2 regions of the Arthrobacter sp. FW306-06-A genome follow, and region 1 is predicted to be linked to the other one. Evidence: predicted binding sites of a transcription regulator. Region 1 holds the regulator's gene; the other holds the start of a gene.
The links. The regulator LexA, encoded in region 1, represses DNA repair genes until DNA is damaged. The targets are predictions, from matches to a motif close to TCGAACANNTGTTCGA.
Positions count from the first base shown of each region.

Region 2: the regulator LexA is predicted to act here: its motif matches at 2,494-2,509, upstream of LFT49_RS00660 (LexA family protein).

Region 1 covers NZ_CP084552.1:1,751,244-1,758,647, reverse strand. Annotated here, with positions in the region: gene LFT49_RS08070 (MFS transporter) at 1-353, opposite strand, end outside; gene LFT49_RS08065 (SseB family protein) at 413-1,297, opposite strand; gene priA (bifunctional 1-(5-phosphoribosyl)-5-((5-phosphoribosylamino)methylideneamino)imidazole-4-carboxamide isomerase/phosphoribosylanthranilate isomerase PriA) at 1,318-2,064, opposite strand; gene LFT49_RS08055 (hypothetical protein) at 2,187-2,345, opposite strand; gene hisH (imidazole glycerol phosphate synthase subunit HisH) at 2,346-3,113, opposite strand; gene hisB (imidazoleglycerol-phosphate dehydratase HisB) at 3,110-3,736, opposite strand; gene LFT49_RS08040 (histidinol-phosphate transaminase) at 3,797-4,915, opposite strand; gene LFT49_RS08035 (LysM peptidoglycan-binding domain-containing protein) at 5,027-5,377, opposite strand; gene lexA (transcriptional repressor LexA) at 5,737-6,474, shown strand; gene LFT49_RS08025 (ATP-dependent DNA helicase) at 6,600-7,404, opposite strand, start outside.
Region 2 covers NZ_CP084552.1:130,888-138,291, reverse strand. Annotated here, with positions in the region: gene LFT49_RS00680 (glycerophosphodiester phosphodiesterase) at 1-475, opposite strand, end outside; gene LFT49_RS00675 (hypothetical protein) at 522-770, opposite strand; gene LFT49_RS00670 (HAD family hydrolase) at 891-1,709, opposite strand; gene LFT49_RS00665 (hypothetical protein) at 1,828-2,385, opposite strand; gene LFT49_RS00660 (LexA family protein) at 2,523-2,954, shown strand; gene LFT49_RS00655 (Y-family DNA polymerase) at 2,978-4,276, shown strand; gene LFT49_RS00650 (lmo0937 family membrane protein) at 4,360-4,506, opposite strand; gene LFT49_RS00645 (ABC transporter substrate-binding protein) at 4,797-5,975, shown strand; gene LFT49_RS00640 (matrixin family metalloprotease) at 6,335-7,117, shown strand; gene LFT49_RS00635 (carbohydrate kinase family protein) at 7,204-7,404, opposite strand, start outside.

The DNA.
Region 1 (7,404 bases):
ATGGGCAGCGTGAGCAGGCCGCCCACGAAGACCAGCGGAAGGAGCCATTGGTAGGACACGTGCGGCACCACAGCCCAGATCACAGTTTCTGAGATCACCGAGGGGATGAGCGCGGTGCGCAGCCCCACCGTGTCCACACGCCGCCCACGCCAGGGCGCTCCGAGGGCGATGCCGATGGTCATGACGGCCGCGGCAGCGCCGGCCGCGGCATAGCCTTGGCCCAGGGTGAGGACGATGTGCAGGGTGAGCAGGACGCCGGCGGCCGAGTGCGGGATCCGGGCAACCATGCCCACCAGCAGCAGCCGGCGGATAGGCCGGATGGCGAGCAACTCCCGGTAGAGAGCGAAATTCACGAAAGCGGTCCTTCAGGGTGCGCCGCAATCCCGGCGGGGATCACCCATCCGGCTGGCGGCTAGTCGGAAGCGCGCCTTAGTTTGATCTCAAGCGAATCGACGCGCTCCCCAAACAATACATTCCGCGACCACTCCGCCTGCAGGCCGGCTACCAGTTGCTGGACACCGGCGGCGTCCAGGCCGTCCTCGAGGTACAGCACCACCTGCAGTTCCGGCCCCGTACCGCCGCCCGGGAGTACTGATCCGTCGGCGGCCCTTGCGGCCACTCCCCCGCCGGGCAGGAGCTCGAGCCGGCGGATGGCGGCAAAGCCGGAGGCCGCGCGGCCCATTTCGGCTGCGAGCTCCTCGTCGCTGTAGGAGGGGATCCAGTCATGCTGCTTGGCGAGGGCCCAAACGCCGGGCCTGCGCACCACGAACGTCACGTCGGCGCCCGGGTCCAGGACCAGGAGTTCGGCTCCTTCCGCGACTGCCGAGAGCGCCGCCCGGGCGGCGTAGACGGCTACCGGCCTGGCCTCCGGATGCCATGCCGACAGCGCGGCGGCCGAGGTGAATGCCGGCAGCGCGGTCCTCCCGTCGGCTGCCTTGAGCGTCACCAGGGCCATGTCCGCCTGCTTGTCGGCGTGCAGGCCGTGAGCGGTCTCTTGCTCCTCAGCCAACTGCGCCACGATCGGGATGAAGACCCGCGCAGTTGCCAGCGAGGAAACGACTGCTTCTTCACCGCCCCGTCCCTCACGGAGCGCCGCGACCGCGGCGACGTAGCCGGCGTCGGCCGTGCCGTCGTCGTCCTCGAAGTTATGGATTTTGGCGTCGTCGCCGGCGAGGCTCCGCCCCGCCCATGGCTGGCCCGCAGAATCCGTGGCGCCGCCGGCACCGGCCAGCGCGGCAGCAATATGTCCGGGCAGCCGGCGGACTGCAGGGCGTTCCGGTTCCTCGACGTTGGACATGGCTTTAGTGCGCCCCGGACCTAGCGCCGGCCGGCGACGTCGAGGGCCTCCGGAAGCGTGAAGGCTCCCGAGTACAGGGCCTTGCCCACGATGGCGCCTTCCACGCCCAGGGGGACCAGCGAGCGGAGGACCTTGAGGTCGTCCAGGCTGGAGATTCCGCCGGAGGCCACCACCGGCTTTCCGGTCTTCTCCACCATCTGGCGCAGGAGTTCCACGTTCGGTCCCTGCAGCGTGCCGTCCTTGGTCACGTCGGTCACCACGTACCGGGCGCAGCCGGCCTCTTCGAGGCGGCCCAGGACGTCCCACAGGTCCCCGCCTTCCTTGGTCCAGCCGCGGCCCGCAAGGGTCGTGCCGCGGACATCGAGCCCCACGGCAATCCTGTCGCCGAAGCGCTCGATGGCCCGGGCGGTCCACTCCGGGTTCTCCAGTGCTGCGGTGCCAAGGTTGACCCGTGCGACCCCCAGGTCAAGGGCTGCTTCGAGCGTCTCGTCGTCACGGAGGCCGCCGGAGAGTTCCACCTTGATGTCCAGCCGGCCCACCACCTCCCGGAGGAGGTCGGCGTTGGATCCGCGCCCGAAAGCGGCATCCAGGTCCACCAGGTGGACCCACTCGGCACCCTGCTGCTGCCAGTTGAGTGCCGCTTCAAGGGGGGTGCCGTAGCTGGTCTCGCTCCCGGCCTCGCCCTGGACCAGCCGCACGGCCTGGCCGTTGACGACGTCGACGGCGGGCAGCAGTTCAAGTACCGGCAGGTCATGTGCGGTGGTCATACTCATCCTCGGTGTTGGTTCTCGGGCTCAGGGCGATTGGCTGAAAATTGGGCGGGCTTGGGGCGTGCCGTTGCTGATGTGCCGGGCGGACTCCCCAGGGCGGCCCACCCTCCGGTGGGTACTCAGCTGGCCGGCAGTGTGAGCAGGTAGGCGGCGAGCAGCGCCATGGCGGCCAGGACATAGAACGCCACCTGGGTCCACAGCGGCTTGCGCTGCTGCCGGAAGGAGATGCCGCCACCGATCAGGATGCCGGCGAGCCCCATCAGTAGTACGGACCACATCTATGCGCCGCTGCCGGGGTCGGCTGATGCTGCTCCGGAACTGGATTCGTCATTGGCTGGTTTGCGCAGGCCTTCCACCCAGTTACGCAGCAGACGCGCACCGGCGTCTCCTGATTTTTCGGGGTGGAACTGGGTGGCGCAGAGCGGGCCGTTTTCCACGGCCGCAATGAAGGGAGCGCCGTGCTCGGACCAGGTGACCATCGGCGGAGCCATCCGGGGCTGGATCACGTCGAAGTTCCATTCCTGCACGCCGTAGGAGTGCACGAAGTAGAAGCGCTCGTTTTCGACGCCGGCAAAGAGCTTGGAGCCTTCGGGGACCTGGACGGTGTTCCAGCCCATATGGGGGACGACTTCCGCGGGAAGGGCCTCCACCTTTCCGGGCCACTCGCCGATGCCTTCGGCTTCGGTGCCGTGCTCCACGCCGGCCTCGAACAGGACTTGGAGGCCTACGCAAATGCCCAGCACCGGGCGGCCGCCGGCAACGCGCCTGCCGATGAGCCGAATGCCGTCCACGGCCTTGAGTTCGCGCATCACCGTCTCGAAAGCGCCGACGCCGGGCACCACCAGTCCGTCCGCGTTCAGCACGTCCTCCGGCTTGGAACTCAGGATCACTTCCGCGCCGGCACGTTCCAGTGCGCGGACCGCTGACCGAACGTTCCCGGAACCGTAGTCCAGAACCGTGACAGTTGGCTTGCCCTCGGGGGAAGGCAGCTTGCGTGAGGCGGAGGGGTCGATGATGGCCCCGTCCTTAAGGACCTGGCCGCTCACAGTGCGCCCTTGGTGGACGGGATGCCCTCGACGCGGGGATCCGGTTCGACGGCGGCGCGCAGGGCACGGGCGAAGGCTTTGAACTGCGCCTCGACGATGTGGTGCGGGTCCCGGCCGGCCAATACGGTCATGTGCAGGCAGATGCCGGCGTGCAGCGTGATGGCTTCGAAGACGTGGCGGGTCAGGGAGCCAGTGAAGTGGCCGCCGATCAGGTGGTACTCCTGGCCTGCCGGCTCGCCGCCGTGCACCAGGTAGGGGCGGCCGGAGACATCCACTACCGCGTTGGCAAGCGCTTCATCAAGCGGCACAGTGGCCTCACCGAAACGTCGGATTCCCGCCTTGTTGCCAAGGGCAGTGCGCAGGACCTCGCCGAAGGTGATGGCAACGTCCTCCACGGTGTGGTGGACGTCGATGTGGGTGTCGCCGGTGGCCTTGACCGTCATGTCGATCAGGGAGTGCTTGCACAGGGCAGTCAGCATGTGGTCGTAAAACGGCACCGAGGTATCGATATCCGACACTCCGGTTCCGTCGAGGTTGATCTCCACGAGGACGGAGGACTCGCTGGTGGCACGCTCCATGCGGGCGGTCCTGGCCGCAGCCGTATTCAATCCGGTTGGACTCATGGTGAAAGGATCCTTTGTGGGAGAAGAAGTGGTTCAAGGCGCCGACGCCGCACTATAAGTCTAGGCGGGAAGCGCGGCCTGGCCCGCAAGGATGCGTTCCAGGGACGTGAGGAAGGCTGTGGTTTCCGCCTCAGTGCCCGCAGTAACCCGAAGGTGGCCGGGGATGCCGACGTCACGGATCAGCACACCGGCGTCCAGCAGTTCCTGCCAGACCTGGTGGGGGTTTTCCAGGCCGCCGAAGAACACGTAATTGGAGTCGGAGGCCGCGGGCGTCAGGCCCATCCGTGTCAGTTCCGCCACGATCCGGTCCCGCTGGGCCTTGATGTCCTGGACGTCCGCCATAAGGGCCTCGCGGTGTTCGAGGGCGGCAAGCGCAGTGGCCTGGGTGATGGCCGAGAGGTGGTACGGAAGGCGCACCAACCGCAGGGCGTCGGTGACCTCCGGCGCGGCGGCCATGTAACCAAGCCGGGCGCCGGCCAGGGCAAATGCCTTGCTCATGGTGCGGGACACGATCAGCCGCTCCCGGCCGGGAAGCAGGGTCAGCGCGCTGGGCGTTCCGTCGTGCGCGAACTCGTGGTAAGCCTCGTCCACGATCACGATCGCCTGGCTGTCCTCCCCGGCCTCGTAGACAGCCTCCACGACATCCAGACCGAGCCCGGTTCCCGTGGGATTGTTGGGCGAGCAGAGGAACACGATGTTCGGCTGCAGTTCCTTGACCTGCCGTGCGGCCGACTCTGCGCTCAGGTCGTAGCCCTCGGAGCGCTCCCCGGTGATGTACTGCGTGTCGGTCCCGCTGGCCAGCAGGGGGTACATGGAGTACGTGGGTGGAAAGCCCAGGGCGGTGCGGCCCGGGCCTCCGAAAGCCTGGAGGATCTGCTGCAGGACCTCATTGGAGCCATTGGCTGCCCATACGTTGTTTTCGTCAAGCCCATGCCCGAGGTACTCCGCCAAGGCTTTCCGGAGTGCAGTGAACTCCCGGTCAGGGTAGCGGTTCAGGCCTGCGGCAGCCTCCGTGACTGCGGCGGAAATGGCGGCGCGCACATCGGCGGGGACGCCATGGGTGTTCTCATTGACGTTCAGGAGAATGGGGACGTCCAGTTGGGGCGCCCCATAAGGGGTGAGCCCGCGAAGGTTGCTGCGGAGGGGAAGCCGGTTCAGACGCTCTAGCTGGTCGTTCACCTGAACAGTTTAGTTGCCGCAGCAACGACCGGAAAATGTGACGGTTCCTGTTCGCCCTCAGCGTGCCACATCCCGCTTCTCCGGCGCCATGCCTGGAGTGGACAGCGGGCTTCAGTGTGTTGGGACAAACAGTTGCTGCCCGGGCAGGACTGAGCCGGCGCTGAGGTTGTTGAGCTGGACGATGTCTGCCACCACGTCCCGGGCGTCCCGGTTCGGATCAACAGCACCGGCGATGGTCCACAGTGACTGGCCCGGCTGCACGGTAACCGTGACAGTCGGTGTCACCGCCAAATCCGCGGCGGAGTCTGAGGCCTTGGCGGGCGAGTTGAAGAACCCCGACAGCGACAGCAGGAAGACAGCGACGAGTACCAGCGGAACGCCGATCAGGACGATCCACCCCCGCCGGGTAAGCCGCAGGGGCGCGGACGAAGGTGAAACGTGGTGACGAGATGAAGCTGACATGAACTGAGCCCTCCTGGACCTGCCGTGCTGCCCGGGTGTTCCCCCGAGGCCGCCCCGACCATTCAGACGACGGTCCGGAACTTCCTCCGGCCACGTTTTCGAATAGGGCGTGCGCTGGTTAGAACACATGTTCGAACTTGGCTTGTTAAGTTTTAGCACCTATCAACGAACAATGTCGAGACTCGCTAGAACAAATGTTTGAAAAAGCAATGTGGCTGGCCTAGCTTTGAAACCAAAGAACAACCACCCCTGAAGTTGAACAGCAGGGTCTGACAATGACAGTGGGAGTCCTTCCGGCGGTGCGTGCAAGCCAGCACCGGGGCGGAAGATCCGCCGGCAAGCGAAAGGCATTGGCGAATATGGCAGCAGCAGCCGCCGGGGGCAGGACCGCCCCGCAAACCAAGAGGACCGCCAAAGGCTTGACGCCCCGGCAAAAGAAAATCCTCGAAACCATACAGCGCTCCGTCAATGAGAACGGGTACCCGCCCTCCATGCGCGAGATCGGCGACACCGTCGGACTGGCAAGCCTGTCCAGCGTGACCCACCAGCTCTCCCAGCTGGAAAAACTCGGTTACCTGCGTCGCGATCCCAAGCGGCCCCGCGCCATGGAAGTGCTGATGCCCCTCACGCTGGACGGGGGTACAGGCAAGGCCGCAGGCGACTCCCCTGCGACGCAACCCGCCGGCGGAGGCGCCTCAGTGACCGAGCTGCCCACCGCGCTCGATACCGCAATGGTTCCCCTGGTGGGCCGGATCGCTGCCGGCGGTCCCATCCTCGCGGAGCAGCTTGTTGAGGATGTCATGCCGCTCCCCCGCCAGTTGGTGGGCCAGGGCGAACTCTTCATGCTGCGGGTGGCCGGCGACTCCATGGTGGACGCCGCCATTTGTGACGGTGACTGGGTGGTGGTCCGGCGCCAGGCTGACGCAGCCAACGGGGACATCGTTGCTGCGCTGCTCGACGACGAAGCGACCGTCAAGACCTTCCGCCAGCGAGACGGCCATACCTGGCTGCTCCCCCAGAACACGCAGTACGAACCCATCCTGGGCGACCATGCCACCATCATGGGCAAAGTCGTCTCGGTCCTGCGTTCGCTCTAGCGCGCTCCCTCCCGCCACAAGCACCGGCCCGCGCTGCAGGAATCCGTCCGGGCCGTCCTGGGCCCGGCGGAGGCACTCCAGGGGCGCGCTGTGCCCCTGGAGCTCCGCGGTGCGTCGTCAGGAGGCTACCGGACTGCGTCCGCCCCCAGCCTGGTGAGGGCTGCCAGCGCCTTGCTGCGGTCCGTGGTGGCCCAAAACGGCGGCAGGGCAGCCCGCAGGAACCCGGCGTAGCGCTCGGTTGCCAACCGGGAGTCCAGCACGGCCACAACGCCCTTATCCCCGGTTGACCTGATCAACCGCCCGGCGCCCTGGGCCAGGCGGATGGCCGCGTGGGTGGCTGATACGGACATGAATCCGTTGCCGCCGGCCTGTGCCACGGCCCGGGAACGCGCCGTCATCAGTGGATCGTCCGGCCGCGGGAACGGAATACGGTCAATCACCACCAGCCGGCAGGAGCCGCCCGGCACGTCGACTCCCTGCCACAGGGACATGGTTCCGAAAAGGCAGGTGTCCGGCTCATCGGCGAACTGTTTGACCAGGCCGGTCATGGTCGACTCCCCTTGGCACAGGACGGTCACGTCCAGTTTGGGCCGCAGGGCGTCTGCGGCCTCCTCGGCAGCCCGGCGTGAGGAAAACAGGCAAAGGGCTCCCCCGCCGGACGCCTTAATCAGGGCTTCCAGTTCCTCCAGAGCCTCCGGAGACACCCCGCGGCCGGGCTTGGGCAGGTGCCCGGCCACATAGAGGATGCCCTGCTTGGGGTAGTCGAAGGGCGAGCCGACGTCCACGCCGGTCCAGCTGGGGGCGCCGTCGCCAAGAAGGCCCAGTCCTCCTGCAGCAGGTTCAAAAGCGGAACCGATGGCCAGGGTGGCGGAAGTCAGCACGACAGTGTGGTCGGCAAAGAGCCCTTCCCGCAGCCGCCCGGCGACGGAC
Region 2 (7,404 bases), 1.6 Mb from region 1:
CCGGTTGGCTGAGCAGCTTCAGCACCGCCCGCCGTCGGCGGTCCGAAAAACTGGTGACCAGCACCCGGTGGTGCACCTGGTGCCGCTCGATGGCGGCCGCAGTGCTGCGGACCGAGCCCCAGTCCTTGACGTCGAGGTTGAGCCGGGCGTCTGGAAGCTGGGTTACCAGTTCGTCGAAGGTGGGGATGGGCTCGCGGCCGTTGATCCGCGCCTTTGCCACCTCCGCCGCGGGCAGCTCCGCAACCCGGCCCTTGCCGTCCGTCACCCTGTCCAGGGTTTCGTCGTGGAAGAGCAGCAGCACGCCGTCGGACGTGGTGTGGACGTCCGTTTCGAGGTACCGGAAGCCGAGTTCAACGCCGGCGCGGAACGCGGCCATGGAGTTTTCCAGGCCCTCGCCCGAGAACCCGCGGTGGGCCATGGCGATGGGCAGCTGCCGCCCGGCGTCGTCCGGGTGCTCGAAGAAGGGCAGGGTCACACTGCGAGCGTACCCGAGGCCCGAGGCCTTCAGTCAGCGCGGCAGTTCAGCCAGCGCAGGGAAGGATGTCCACGCCGTCACCGCAGTGCAGCAGGGTCCGCCCGCGGCCGCCGTCGAGGTGGACCCAGACCGCCGTGTGGTCCGGCGTGATGGTGTCCACCACGCCGCCCGATTCAAAGCCGGGTGAAAAGAGGACCCGGACCCGGTCGCCCTGGCGCAGCTGCTTCCAGTGCGGAGCGGGCGTTGCTGCGTGGAGCGGCGCCTCGGCTGCGTGCTGCTTGGTGCTTCTTGCCATCGTTACCCCCTTCGAGCCGGCGGAGGTGCCTGCTCTCCACGCTTGACGCTACGGCGGGAAGGTAAACGCCAGGTGAGCGGAAGCTGGGAAAACGGTGGCGCCGGATGCGGCAGGCTGGGGTCAGGAAAACTGGACGCCCAGGGAAGCGAGGCGGGCCTCCAAAACCTGGGCCACGCCGTCGTCGTCAAAATGCGGTGCCTGCTGCCCCGCCGCGCGGATGGCCTCCGGGTGGCCGCTGGCCATGGCATAGCCGTGGCCAGCCCACCGGAGCATTTCAATGTCGTTGGGCATGTCCCCGAAAGCCACTACGTCAGCGGCCCCAATGCCCAAGGCGGACGCATACTCGGCCAGCGTGACGGCCTTGTTCACACCGGGCAGGGACAGTTCCAGCATCGCGACGCCAGGCGAAGAATGGGTGGCCGCTGCCAGGTGTCCGACAGCGGGAGCCACCTCGGCGAGAAAGTCGTCAGGCGTGCCGTCGCGGACGATGGCGAGGAATTTCACCACAGAGTCCTCGCCCGTGAGCGTGTCCTTCAGCGGCGCCGGGGTGAATTCGGCGAGCAGCTCGCTGGACTCGTTCTCGATGAAGCCCGGTTCCAGATGGAAGCCGGTGAGCGTCTCCGCGGCGAACAGCGCAGCCGGGCGGAGCTCCTTGATGATGTGCCGGACTTCCAGGACAGTGTTGATGGCCAGGGTACGGGCGGAGACCAGGCAGTCCGCTTCCAGGTCCCACACCACGGCGCCGTTTGAGCAGATCACTCGACCGGTGTGGCCCAGCTGTTCTTCGAGGGGGTGCAGCCACCGGGGTGGCCGGCCTGTAACAAAGACAAGTTCGACGCCGGCATCACGGCAGGCGCGGAAGGCGCGGACGGTGCGGGGGCTGATTTTTCCGTCATGCCCGAGGATCGTTCCGTCGATATCGCTTGCTACCAGCCGCATCCTGCAAGTCTACGTGGGTCATTGGGCAGCCGGAGTGCGCTGGAAGGCGGCAGGGCGTCGTCGTACTTCCCCGCAACGCACCTCCCGCGTCTGTTGGATCACGGACGTGCCCCTTTCATCAGGGGATGATGGCAGCCGATTCCACGGAGTAGAGCCGGGCATAATTCAGGCACATGCTCACGCTTTCGTCGGCGGGGACCCGGTTGCCGGTGAGGGCTACCGGGTCGCGGATGGCAAGCCGGGGGCCGGCGGGCAGGAGGAGTGTTTCGCCATCGAGGCTGGTTCCTTCGGGGAAGATCAGCGTGTAATCATCCCCAGCCTCCGACTGCAGGATGACGCAGCCTGCCCCGTCCTTGGCCAGCGTGCCTCTGAGCTCCGCCTCAGGCCCGGAAGCGGAAGGCTGGCCGGAATGGACCACCACTTTCAGCCCGTCCGCGCCCTGCAGCATGGCGGTGGCAAGTTCCGGGGCGGCCGGCACCGGCCGGAAGGCGTAGCGGCTGGCGGCGCCGTCCGCAGGGTTCATGAGGAAGTCCACTCCCCGCGCCTGGTCGGTGTCCAGGTTCCGAGGTGCCGTTGTCGGCGGCGCTGACGGCTTCGCCTGCCCCTCCGGCGGGCCGCTGTACTCGCAGCCCGTCAGCGCGGCGAGTATCACTGCAGGAACCAGCCAAAACCGCACGAACCGCATCCGCTTCCCCCAGAGCTGACAGTGCTCCCAGCCTAGCCTCTCCGCGCCCTGGGCCGTGAGGAGTGCCGGTTGTCAGCCTCCGGGGCTACACTGAAACTATCGAACATATTTTCGAATAAAGGTGTGTTGTGGGCGTTATTGTCGGTCCCCGCGTGATAGACGCGGGTGCCTCGTTGTTCTCGGTGCTGATCTCGCCCGTGGCGGTGGCGGCGGGCTTTCCGTCGCCCGCACAGGACTACTTTGACGGCCGGATCGACCTGAACGCGCACCTGATCAAGGACATCACCAGCACCTTCGTGGTCCGCGTGACCGGTGACTCCATGGAGGGAGCGGGCATCAGTGACGGCGACGAACTGATCGTGAACCGGGCGTTGGAGCCCAAGGACGGATCCGTGGTGATCGCGGTGCTTGACGGCGAACTGACGGTCAAGCGCCTCCGCATCACCCGCACCGGGGTGCTGCTCCAGGCGGAAAACCCCAAGTACCCGGACATCCGTGTGCCCGCCCTGTCCGAGCTGACCGTCTGGGGCGTTGCCACCAGGTGCCTGCACCATGTTTGAGGCCGTGAAGGCTGGGAAGTCCCATGGCTAAGCCTATGGTGATGCGGCAGATGCCGCAGATCGCTCATGTGGACGTCAACTGCTTCTATGCCTCGGCCGAGCGCGCGTTCGACCCCTCCCTGGAGGGACGCCCGCTGGTGGTGCTGTCCAATAACGACGGGTGCGCGGTGACCCGCTCCCCCGAGGCGAAAGCCCTGGGCATCACCACCGGTGAACCCTGGTTCAAGCTCGCGCCGCGGGCCAAGGAGTGGGGCCTGGTGGCAAAGTCGAGCAACTATGAGCTGTACGGGGATATCAGCGCCCGTGTGATGGAACTGCTGGGCAGGTACTCGGCTTGGCTGGAGGTCTACAGCATTGATGAGGCATTTCTGGGCGTGAAGGGCGGCCCGGGAGAGCTGCTGGCCTTGGGCCGCAGGATGAAGGAGGCAGTCCGGCGGCACGTGGGCGTCCCGGTCTGCGTGGGCATTGCGCCCACCAAGACCCTGGCCAAGCTCTGCAATAAGTGGGCCAAGAACAATCCTGCTTTTGGCGGGGTCTGCCTTTGGGAGTCGGTCCCGGCAGACATGCGGGAGGCACTGATGGGCCGCCTGCCCGTGGATGAGATCTGGGGCATCGCCGGCCGGCTCACCAGGCGATTGAACGTCCTGGGGATCTTCACCGTCCTGGACCTGGTCCGCGCGGACCCCGTGGTGATCCGCGACAGGTTTTCCGTGGTCCTGATGCGCACCGTCCTGGAGCTGCGCGGCACCCCGTGCATCCCCATGGAGGAGGAACGGATTGGACGCGACCAGTTGATCTTCTCCCGCTCCTTCGCCACGCCTGTGACCACCACCGCAGGCCTTCGGGAGGTGCTCAGCATCTATGGGCAGCAGGCGAGCGCCAGGCTCTCAAAGCACGGGCTGCAGGCCAAGGTCCTGACGGCGTTCGCTGCCACTTCCCCGTTCCGGGACAACGAGCAGGCCTACCCCTCGGTATGCGTCTCACTGCCCATGCCCACGGCGGATCCGCTGCTGCTCACCAAGGCCGCGCACGCCCTGTTGCCCCACACCCGCGAAGGGCTGAAGTACGCCAAGGCGGGCCTGATGCTGACCGACCTGCGGCCCACGGGAAACCAGCCGCCGCTGGAGCCGTTCGAGAACCGGCATGAGGAACGCGGGATCGGGCCGCTGCTTGAGGACGTGAGCAGGCGTTTCGGGCGGGGTGCCATCGGATTGGGGCACGCGGGCATCAAGTCCGGTTTGGACTGGACCATGAAACGGGACATGCGCTCCCCCCGGTACACCACGCACTGGGACGAACTCCCCCTGGTCAAAGCGGCCTGAAAAGCAGCAGGTCCCGCCGCCGGCACAGTGCCAGCGGCGGGACCTCATTCCTGCATGGAAGTCTTAGTCCGGACGTTGCCCGCCTAGACGCGCTTCCGGGCTGTGACGAAGTGGAAGATCAGGACGACTACTGCAACGACCAAAAGAATGTGGATAAGGCCGCCGCCGATGTTCGCGAGCAGTCCGAGAAGCCAGAGAACAGCGATGATAATGGCGATCCAAAGCAACATGAGAGTCTCCTTGACTAGTTTTTCAAAATCCCCATGCGGGCCACGTACCCACCAAGGCGGCAGCTGAATCAATGCAGGCGAAACAGGAAAAGCAAGCGTCGATCGCATCCGCCGCCGATACCGGCTGCCTATCAGCCCGAACCAAGACGTCCCGGGACGAATTTTGACTTCCCGCTACGCCGCGTTGAGCCTGCGAGTCGCCCCGTGAACGCCTGCTACATGATCGATTGTCGGGCCGCCGGGCGCTCCGTAATCTCGTCTCAGCATCCGCCCCAGCAAAGGATTTACCCATGGCAAACCCGCAGGACAACAGTCCGCAGAACCAGCAAGGCTCCACCCGCATCGTCGCCGGCCAGTCCGCCAAACCCAACCGCTCGGTAGGCCTGAAGATTGGGATCGCGGCAGCCGTCCTGGCCCTCATTGGCGGGGGTGCCGCCGTCGCCTCCTCCGTTAACAGCGCCACCCCTGCCGCCACGCAGGAGACCGTCCCGTCCGGCAACCCCGCCGCCGAACTGAAGCTGGGCTACTTCGGGAACGTCACGCACGCCCCCGCACTGGTGGGCGTCAGCAACGGCTTCATCGCCGATGAACTCGGCAGCACCAAGCTCAGCACGCAGGTCTTCAACGCCGGCCCCGCAGCCATCGAAGCGCTGAACGCGGGCGCCATCGATGCCACCTACATCGGACCGAATCCGGCCATCAACTCGTTCGTCAAGAGCCAGGGCGAATCCGTCAACATCATCGCCGGCGCAGCCGCCGGTGGTGCGCAGCTGGTGGTCAAGCCGGAGATCAACTCCGCCGCGGACCTGAAGGGCAAGACCTTGGCTTCGCCGCAGCTTGGCGGCACGCAGGACGTGGCGCTCCGCGCCTGGCTTTCGTCCCAGGGATACAAGACAAACGTCGATGGCAGCGGCGACGTCGCCATCAACCCCACGGAGAACGCCCAGACCCTCAAGCTGTTCCAGGATGGAAAGCTCGACGGCGCGTGGTTGCCTGAGCCATGGGCCTCACGCCTGGTACTGACCGCCGGAGCCAAGGTACTGGTGGACGAAAAGGACCTGTGGGACGGTTCGCTGTCCGGCAAGCCGGGCGAGTTCCCCACCACCATCCTGATCGTGAACCGGAAATTCGCCGCGGACCACCCGGACACCGTCAAGGCCCTGCTGAAGGGCCACGTGAAATCGGTTGAGTGGCTGAACTCAGCGTCCACCAGTGAGAAGGCCACCGTCATCAACGCGGCACTGAAGGAAGCTGCCGGCGCCGAGCTCAAGCCCGACGTTATTGACCGCTCCTTGAAGAACATCGTCTTCACGGTGGACCCGCTGGCCGGGACCTACCAGAAGCTCCTGGCCGACGGCGTGACTGCCGGCACTACCAAGCAGGCCGACATCAACGGCATCTTCGACCTGCGGGCGCTCAACAGCGTGTCCGGCGACAAGACCTCGGCGGCGGGACTCGGCAAGGAGTAGCTCTCACCCCCATCCATTGCTGCGCTGATTTCTTGCGCAAATCCTGTGCTTTTCCGGCGCCAAGGCTGGAAAGCCCGCCGCTAGGCTGAGGGGGTTGCCCTGCGGCGGGCGGCGAAGGATTGGGGGTGCCGGTGCACGGTTTCGGGACAAACAGGGATTCGCTGTCGGAGGTCCCAGGCGGTTTTCTCCCACCCAACGTCCGCCGTTCCGCCAGCGGACGGATCCCGCAGTGGGCCATCGATGAAGCTCTTGGAAAGGCCGAGCCCCCGGCATCTTGGCGCAGTCCTGACCCTTCCCCGCCTGGCCGGCGGAAATTCCGGCGCCGGCCAAGGAAGCAACAGCGCCGGCCGAAGCGGTCGGTGCAGTTCAGGACGATGCTGGGAATCGCCGTCGTGGTCTGCCTGTATTTCACACCGACGCTCTTCGACCGCGTGGTCCTCCCTGTCGCTGCCCCGTACCTGCCCGGCGCGAAGGTGCCGCCGCCCGGCGTCGAGGCTGCTCCTTCTCCCCTCGGGACGCCACCGGCAAGCACCGGTTCCACTGCATTCGTGCTGCAGGAGTCGCCCAGGGCGGGACAGTCCCTAGTAGCGTACGATCCGTGCCGCCCCGTGCACTATGTTGTGCGTCCGGACAATGCCTTGCCGGGTGGAGATGCCCTGATCAGCGAAGCGGTGGCATCAGTTTCCCGTGCCTCCGGGCTGCAGTTCGTCTACGACGGACCCACTACGGAGGCGCCGGCCGATCAGCGGCAAGCTTTCCAGCCTGACCGCTACGGGAAGCGCTGGGCCCCAGTGCTGATCGCCTGGTCAACGCCGACGGAAACCCCCGATCTCGCGGGAAACGTGGCAGGCCTCGGCGGGAGCGGGTACGCGGAAGCCGTGGGGCAACCGCTGGTCCTTGCCGCCGGACAAATCAGCCTGGACGCCCCTGACCTCGCCGGCATCATGGCCAGCCGGGCGGACGGCGCCGCGGAAGTGCGGGCCATCATCATGCACGAACTCGGACACGTGCTGGGCCTGGCCCACGTCAACGATCCAAGCCAACTCATGTATGCCGAGAACAAGGGCGTGCAGGACTTCGCCGCCGGCGACCGGGCGGGGCTTGCGCTGCTGGGAAGCGGCCCCTGCGTGCCGCAGTTGTGACGCCCGCCGAAGAAGAACCCATCGATTGCTGCGTACATGCCCTTTTGAACCCTCAAAACGGCACTTAGGGAGCAGCCGATTCCGGCTTAGGCTTCCTTTTCGGCGCCGCGCTTTTCAACCCCGTGCAGCTCGGCGCGGGTGGGCGGGTTCGCGCCGGGACGGGAGACCGTGACCGCTGCCGCACGGGCAGCGTGCTCCAGGAGCTCAGCCAAGGCCTCGACGGGGAGTTCCCGCAGGTCCTGCCGGTTCTGCGCCCCGTCCAGCTCGCGGTCCACCAGGCCCGACAG